2 linked regions of the Solwaraspora sp. WMMA2065 genome follow. The main gene of each other region encodes a partner of the protein of the gene in region 2 in a complex. Links are inferred from orthologs where the notes say so. Each region holds a gene or a part of one and is shown on either strand. Other genes may lie near its edges.

Evidence for each region. Proteins that work in one complex are often made in the same cells at the same time.
Region 1: sucB (region 2) and O7610_RS28985 share a complex: the UniProt entries of both Bacillus subtilis proteins name them as parts of the 2-oxoglutarate dehydrogenase (OGDH) complex. The link is inferred for Solwaraspora sp. WMMA2065 from one-to-one orthologs.

Annotation. Positions count from the first base shown.
Region 1 is NZ_CP128361.1:6,366,450-6,371,118, forward strand. The notes cover bases 38-4,542. They hold O7610_RS28985 (multifunctional oxoglutarate decarboxylase/oxoglutarate dehydrogenase thiamine pyrophosphate-binding subunit/dihydrolipoyllysine-residue succinyltransferase subunit), read right to left. Parts: upstream 4,144-4,542; coding sequence 238-4,143; downstream 38-237. Other genes in these bases: O7610_RS28980 (DUF6104 family protein), read right to left, coding at 48-224; O7610_RS28990 (DUF2705 family protein), read right to left, coding at 4,369-4,542. In the rest of the region: more of O7610_RS28990, read right to left, coding at 4,543-4,669. UniProt on the Bacillus subtilis protein: E1 component of the 2-oxoglutarate dehydrogenase (OGDH) complex which catalyzes the decarboxylation of 2-oxoglutarate, the first step in the conversion of 2-oxoglutarate to succinyl-CoA and CO(2).
Region 2 is NZ_CP128361.1:2,611,076-2,614,177, reverse strand. The notes cover bases 165-3,102. They hold sucB (2-oxoglutarate dehydrogenase, E2 component, dihydrolipoamide succinyltransferase), read right to left. Parts: upstream 2,574-3,102; coding sequence 756-2,573; downstream 165-755. Other genes in these bases: lpdA (dihydrolipoyl dehydrogenase), read right to left, coding at 2,593-3,102; O7610_RS11755 (TIGR01777 family oxidoreductase), read right to left, coding at 165-619. In the rest of the region: more of O7610_RS11755, read right to left, coding at 1-164. UniProt on the Bacillus subtilis protein: E2 component of the 2-oxoglutarate dehydrogenase (OGDH) complex which catalyzes the second step in the conversion of 2-oxoglutarate to succinyl-CoA and CO(2).

The DNA of each region.
Region 1 (4,669 bases), 3.8 Mb from region 2 along the record:
TGGTGACCTTGGTCCCGGCCCGGGTGGGTCCGGCGTCAACGCCTGGCTCAGTCGTCCTCGTCGTCGAGCCGGGCCAGCCAGGTGGCGAACCGCTCCACCGGGGTCTCGAACTCCGGGTGCAGGTCGACGAAGTCACGCAGCCGTTCGGCGAGCCAGGAGATGGCGACCTCCTCCTCGCCGCGGCGCTGCGCCAGCTCCTCGATGCCCCGGTCGGTGAAGTACACGTGTCCCTCCCGGTCAGCGTCGCGGCAGCGCGGCGTCGATCAGCGCGGACTGCTCGGCGTCGTGCAGCTTCGTCGAACCGACGGACGGTGCCGCCGCCGCCGGCCGGGAGATCCGCCGCAGCCGTACGCCGTCGAGGTGCTCCAGCAGGTTGAGCGCGACGAACGACCAGGCGCCCTGGTTGGCCGGCTCCTCCTGGACCCAGGCGAAGTCCTCGGCGTTCGGGTAGCCGGCCAGCGCCGCGCGGACCTGCTCCACCGGCAGCGGGTACAGCTGCTCCATCCGAATGATTGCGGTGTCGGTGTCGAGCTGACCGTTGCCGCCGGCGACCGCGTGCCGCTCGACGCGGGCCTGCAGCAGGTCGTAGTAGATCTTGCCGGTGCACAGCAGCACCCGCTTGACCGCTGCCGGCCGGCCGTCGGCTACCGGGTCCGGCAGCACCGGCTGGAAGGTGCCGGAGGTGAAATCGGCGACGGGGGAGACGCACAGCTTGTGCCGCAGCAGCGACTTGGGGGTGAACACCACCAGCGGTTTGCGCTTCGGCGACAGGGCCTGCCGGCGCAGCAGGTGGAAGTAGTTCGCCGGGGTGGTCGGGATCGCGATGCGCATGTTGTCCTCGGCGCACATCTGCAGGTAACGCTCCGGACGCCCGGACGTGTGGTCCGGACCCTGCCCTTCGTGGCCGTGCGGCAGCAGCAGGGTCAGCGCCGACCGCTGCCCCCACTTGACCTCGCCCGAGGAGACGAACTCGTCGACGATCGACTGGGCGCCGTTGACGAAGTCGCCGAACTGCGCCTCCCAGAGCACCAGCGCTTCCGGGTTCTCCACCGAGTAGCCGTACTCGAAGCCCATCGCCGCGTACTCGCTGAGCAATGAGTCGTGTACGAAGAACCGCGACTCGTCGGTGACCAGGCTGGCCAGCGGCAGGTAGTCGCGGCCGGTGTGGGCGTCGACCACCGAGGCGTGCCGCTGCACGAAGGTGCCCCGGCGGGAGTCCTGCCCGGCGAGCCGGACGGTGACCCCGTCGGCGAGCAGCGTGCCGAACGCGACGATCTCGCTGAAGCCCCAGTCGATGTCGCCGGAGACCGACATCTTCGCCCGCCGTTCCAGCAGCTGCTGGATGCGCTTGTGCGGGGTGAAGCCCTCCGGCAGGTCCACGTGCGCGTCGCCGACCGCCTGCACGGCGGCGGCGTCCACTGCGGTCGCCACCTGCGGCTCCGGCTCCGGCTGGCGGCCGGGCAACCGGCTGGTCGCCGAGGTGGCGGCGTCCCGGGTCGCCTTGAACACCTGCTCCAGTTGGGTTTGGTAGTCGCGCAGCAGCTCCTCGGCGTCGGTGATGGTGATGTCACCCCGGCCGATCAGCTCCTCGGTGTAGAGCTTGCGGACGCTGCGCTTGGAGTCGATGATCGCGTACATCAGCGGGTTGGTCATCGACGGGTCGTCGCCCTCGTTGTGCCCGCGTCGCCGGTAGCAGACCAGGTCGATCACCACGTCCTTGTTGAACGCCTGACGGTACTCGAAAGCGAGCCGGGCGACCCGGACGACCGCCTCCGGATCGTCGCCGTTGACGTGGAAGATCGGCGCCTGGATCATCCGGGCCACGTCGGTGGAGTAGAGCGAGGACCGGCTGTGCTCCGGTGCGGTGGTGAAACCGACCTGGTTGTTGACCACCACGTGCACTGAGCCGCCGGTCCGGTAGCCGCGCAGCTGCGACAGGTTGAGCGTCTCGGCGACCACGCCCTGCCCGGCGAACGCGGCGTCACCGTGTACCAGCAGCGGCAGCACGGTGTAGCCCTCCAACTTGAGGTCGATCCGGTCCTGCTTGGCCCGGACGATGCCCTCCAGCACCGGGTCGACCGCCTCCAGGTGCGAAGGATTGGCGGTCACCGACACGGTGATGCCGTGCTCGCCGTCCGGGGTGGTGAACTTGCCGACCTGACCGAGGTGGTACTTGACGTCCCCGGAGCCCTGAGTGGACTTCGGGTCGAGGTGCCCCTCGAACTCAGAGAAGATCTTCTCGTACGGCTTGCCGACGATGTTGGCGAGCACGTTGAGCCGGCCCCGGTGGGCCATGCCGATGACCACTTCGTCGAGGTCGGCCCGGGCCGATGACTGCAGGACCTCGTCGAGCAGCGGGATCAGTGACTCGCCGCCCTCCAGTGAAAAGCGCTTCTGCCCGACGTACTTGGTCTGCAGGAAGGTCTCGAACGCCTCGGCTGCGTTGAGCCGGTTGAGGATGTGCTTCTGCTCGGCGGCGTCAAGTTTCTCGTAGCCGCGCTCGATCCGTTCCTGGATCCAGCGGCGCTCCTCCGGGTCCTGGATGTGCATGTACTCGATGCCGACCCGGCGGCAGTAGGAGTCGCGCAGCACGCCGAGGATCTGCCGCAGCTTCATCCGCTGCTGGCCGGCGAAGCCGTCCACCGGGAAGGTGCGGTCCAGGTCCCACAGGGTCAGGCCGTGCTGCAGCACGTCCAGGTCCGGGTGCTTACGGATCTTGAACTCGAGCGGGTCGGTGTCAGCCATCAGGTGCCCGCGCACCCGGTACGCGTGGATCAGCTCGTTGACCCGGGCGGTCTTGTTGATCTGTCCCTCGGAGCTGACCGCCACGTCGCGTACCCAGCGCACCGGCTCGTACGGGATCCGCAGCGCGGTGAAGAGCTGGTCGTAGAAGCCGTGCTCGCCGAGGATCAGCTCGTGCATGGTCTTGAGGAACTCGCCGGACTGCGCACCCTGGATGATCCGGTGGTCGTAGGTGCTGGTCAGCGTGATGACCTTGCTGACCGCCAGGTCGGCGAGGGTCTCTTCGGACATCCCGGCGTACGGGGCCGGGTACTCCATTGCGCCGACACCGATGATCGCCCCCTGCCCGGTCATCAGCCGGGGCTGGGAGTGCACGGTGCCGATGCCGCCCGGGTTGGTCAGCGAGATCGTGGTGCCGTTGTAGTCGTCCATGGTCAGCTCGCCTCGGCGGGCGCGGCGGACCACGTCCTCGTACGCCTGCCAGAACTGCCGGAAGTCCATCTGCTCGCACGCCTTGATCGACGGCACCACCAGGGTCCGGGAGCCGTCCGGCTTGGCCAGGTCGATGGCGATGCCGAGGTTGACGTGCTCCGGCGCGACCATGTTCGGCTTGCCGTCGATCTCGGCGAACGAGTTGTTCATCTCCGGGTGCTCGACCAGCGCCCGGACCATGGCGTATCCGATCAGGTGGGTGAAGCTGACCTTGCCGCCACGGCCCCGGGCCAGGTGGTTGTTGATCACGATGCGGTTGTCGACCAGCAGCTTGGCCGGGACCGCGCGCACGCTGGTCGCGGTCGGCACAGCCAGCGACGCGTCCATGTTCTGCACGATCCGGGCGGCGACCCCGCGCAGCGGCGTCTGCCGACTGCCACCGGCCGCCGAACCGTTGTCGGCTGCTGTCTTGTCGGCTGGTGCCTTGCCCGCCGTTCTGGTCGCGGCGGGCTGGCTGCCGGTCGACCTGCCGGCGGTGGTCTTGCCCGTGCCCTCCTGACCGGCGGCCGGCTTGGCCGGTGCCGTCTTGCCGGCCGGTGCCGTCTTGCCGGCTGGTGCAGCCTTGCCGGCCGGCGCGGTCGCCCGGGTGGGGCTGCTCTTTGCCGTGGTGGTGGGCTCGGCCGCCCGGCGGGTGGTCCCGCGCCCCGGCGCGGGCGCCCCGGTCTGCTGAGCGGTCCGCGCGGCCGGCGCGTCGGTGCCGGCCCGGGCTGCCGCCGTGGTCGCCGTCGCGGCGGCCGCCTCGGTGGGCGAGGCGACCTGCTCGTGGCTGTAGTCGGCGAAGAAGTCGTGCCAAGCCGGATCTACGCTGGCGGGATCGGTGAGATACTTCTGGTACATCTCATCGACGATCCACTCGTTCGGGCCGAAGCCCGCCAGCGGATTGTCCTGCGAAGTCTGCTGGGTCGACACGGCCGGTAATCGCCTCTTTCACGCGGTCGGATTTGTCACGCGGGGGACGCCACCAGGGTCGGGGCGCTGGTCGGGACGGCTACCAGGCTACGCCGTACGCCGACGGGCGGCATTGTCGCATGCGGCTCGTGTCACTTTTCACAACGGTTGCCCCAGCCGTACCGGCCGGCACGGCGGTTGCCGTACCGGCCGGAATGGCAGGTCAGTGGTGGTAGGCCCGACCGGTCAGGAGATGTCCCGACGGCGGGTGATCACCGTACCGACGATGCCGGTCAACAGCGCGTAGCCGATCAGGATCAGCGCGCCGGTCCACCGGGGTGGGCTGTCCGGCAGGTCGGTGCCGGCGACCATCAACTGCGACGCGATCGAGGGCACCAACCACTGCAGGTCGCTGACCCAGTCGCCGAACCGGGACGCCAGTGTGGCAAGGATGATCGCTGTGCCGAGGTAGCCACCCAAATAGAGCAGGATCGCCGAGACGGTGGCCCCGAGCTGACTGCGGATCAGCACCCCGAAGCCGACCCCG
Region 2 (3,102 bases):
CCCGCAGCCAGTCCTGCATGGCGATCCACGGCACCCACTGCCGCCCACTGCCGAGCTTGCCGCCCAGCCCGAGCCGGAACGGCAGCAGCTGCGGCTTGAGCAGGCCGCCGTCACGGTGCAACGGCAGACCGGTGCGTAGCCGGACCACCCGTACGCCGGCGTTCTCGGCCGGCCCGGTGGACGCCTCCCAGACCCGCGCCACGTCGGCCAGGAAACCCTCACCGGCCGGGGCGTTCTCCTCGACCGGCTGGTCGCCGGTGTCGCCGTACCAGCCGACCGCTGACGAGTTCAGCAGCACCGCCGGCCGGTCCGCTGCCGCGAGACCGGACATCGCGGTGGCCAGCGTGGTGGTGCTGTCCACCCGGCTGGACCGGATCAACGCCTTGTAGCCGTCGGTCCAGCGTTTGTCGCCGACCCCGGCACCGGCCAGGTTGATCACCGCGTCGATGCCGGTGAACACCGCCGGGTCGAGCTGCCCGGCCGACGGCGACCAGCTGAACTCCGCCGGCCCGCGCGCCGGCCGGCGGACCAGTTGTACGGTCTCGTGTCCGCAGCTGTGCAGGTGGTCGGTCAGTCTGGTGCCGAGGAAGCCGGACGCGCCGGCCAACAGGATGCGCATGCGGACATCTTCGCTGATCGCGGTGGTGCCGGCTGCGGACCACCGCCATTGGGTGCAAAACGGCGGGTGGGTGCCGGCCGGGATCGGCCGGCACCCACCGCTACGGCAACCGGGGTCGCTCTGTCGTGGAACGCCGTCAGGACAGGCCGAGCTCGCCTTCGAACGCGCCGGCCTCCAGCCGCTCCTTGACCGCGCTGAGGAACCGGGCGGCGTCCGCGCCGTCGACCAGCCGGTGGTCGTAGGACAGCGCCAGGAAGACCATCGACCGGGGTGCGATGATCTCGCCGAGCTCCGGGTCGTCGACCACCGCGGCGCGTTTCACCACCGCTCCGGTGCCGAGGATGGCGGCCTGCGGCAACGGCACGATCGGGGTGTCGAACAGCGCCCCACGGCTGCCGGTGTTGGTCAGCGTGAAGGTGGCACCGGACAACTCGTCGGGCCCGATCTTGTTGGTCCGGGTCCGCTCCGCCACGTCGGCGATCCGCCGCGCCAGCCCACCGAGGTTGAGATCGCCAGCGTCGCGGATCACCGGCACCAGCAGACCCCGCTCGGTGTCCACCGCTACGCCGAGGTGCTCCCCGTCGGGGTAGGTGATCGTGCCGGCCTGCATGTCGATGGAGGCGTTGACCACCGGGTAGGTGCGCAGTGCCTCCACCGCCGCCAGCGCGAAGAACGGCAGGAACGACAGTTTGACGCCGTGCTTGGCCTGGAAGTCGCCCTTGACCCGGGCCCGCAACCGGGCGATCTTGGTCACGTCGACCTCGACGACCGTGGTCAGTTGGGCCGAGCTCTGCAGGGACTCGTGCATCCGCTTGGCGATGACCGTCCGGGTCCGGCTCATCTTCTCGGTCCGGCCCCGCAGCGGGCTGGGTTGCGCCTTGGCCGCCGTCGGTGCCGTAGCCGGTGCCGCCGGCTTGGCCTGTTCGGCCTTGGCCCGCTCGGCTGCGGCCCGCGCCTGTTCGGCCGCGGTCAGCACGTCCTGTTTGCGGATCCGCCCGCCGACCCCGGTGCCGCGCACCGAGGCCAGGTCGACCCCCTGCTCGGCGGCGAGCCTGCGGACCAGCGGGGTGACGTAACCGCCGGCACCGTTGGCGCTGGCCGGTGGGGCCGCTGGAGCGGTCTGCTGTGCCGGCGGTGCCGGCGGTGCGGCCTGCGCTGGCGAGGCGGACTCGGTGGCCGGGGCCGGGCTGGCGTACGAGGCACCCGGCTGGGCCGGCGCGGGAGCGGCCGGCTCCGATTGTGCCGCCGGCTGCGGCTGGGCGGGGTCGGCCTGCGGCGCGGTGGCCGGCTCCGGTGCGGCGGCCGGCTCCGGTGCCGCCGGAGCCGAGGCCCCGCCGGGGCTGCCGACCAGTGCCAGTTCGGCACCGACGTCGGCGGTGTCGTCCTCCGGCACCTTGATCTCCAGCAGCGTCCCCGCGACCGGCGACGGGATCTCAGTGTCGACCTTGTCGGTGGAGACCTCCAGCAGCGGTTCGTCGACCTCCACGGCGTCACCGACCTGCTTGAGCCAGCGGGTTACGGTGCCCTCGGTGACGCTTTCGCCGAGAGCCGGCATCCGGACCGCAGTGGCGTCGCCACCAGACGTCGGCGGCGGGCCGTCCGCCGGCTGGGCCGGCTCCGGCGCTGCGGCCGGCTCCGGCTCCGCAGGCTGTTCCTGCGGCGCGCTCGCAGCGGGGGCGGTCCGCCCACCGTCGTCCTGCTGCCCGTCGTCCTCCTGACCACCGGAGATGACCGCGAGTTCGCTGCCCACCTCGGCGGTCTCGTCCTCGCTCACCACGATCCGGGTGAGCACCCCGGCCGCAGGCGACGGGATCTCGGTGTCGACCTTGTCGGTGGAGACCTCCAGCAGCGGTTCGTCGACCTCGACCCGGTCGCCTTCCTGCTTCAACCAGCGGGTGACGGTGCCCTCGGTGACGCTCTCGCCGAGCCGGGGCATGGTGACCGATACCGGCATATCTACAAGACTCCTCTAGTCAGGCGTGTGCGTGCAGCGGCTTGCCGGCCAGGGCCAGGTGGGCCTCGCCCAGCGCCTCGCCCTGGGTCGGGTGGGCGTGTACGAGTGGTGCGACGTCGGCCGGGTCGGCCTCCCAGTTGTAGATCAACTGTGCCTCGCCGATCAGCTCGCCGACCCGGGCACCGACCAGGTGCAGTCCCACGACCGGGCCGTCGACGACCCGGACGAGCTTGACGAAGCCGGTGGTCTTGAGGATCTGGCTCTTGCCGTTGCCGCCGAGGTTGTAGTTGTAGGTCTTGACCTTGTCGGCCCCGTACTGCTCCTTGGCCTTCGCCTCGGTCAGCCCGACCGAGGCGAGCTCCGGGTCCGAGTAGGTGACCCGGGGGATACCGCTCTCGTCGACCACCGCCGGGCTGCGGCCGGCGATCTCCTCGGCGACGAAGATGCCCTGCTGGAAACCGCGGTGGGCCAGCTGCAGGCCGGGTACGATGTCGCCCACGGCGTAGACGTTCGGCAGATTGGTCCGCAG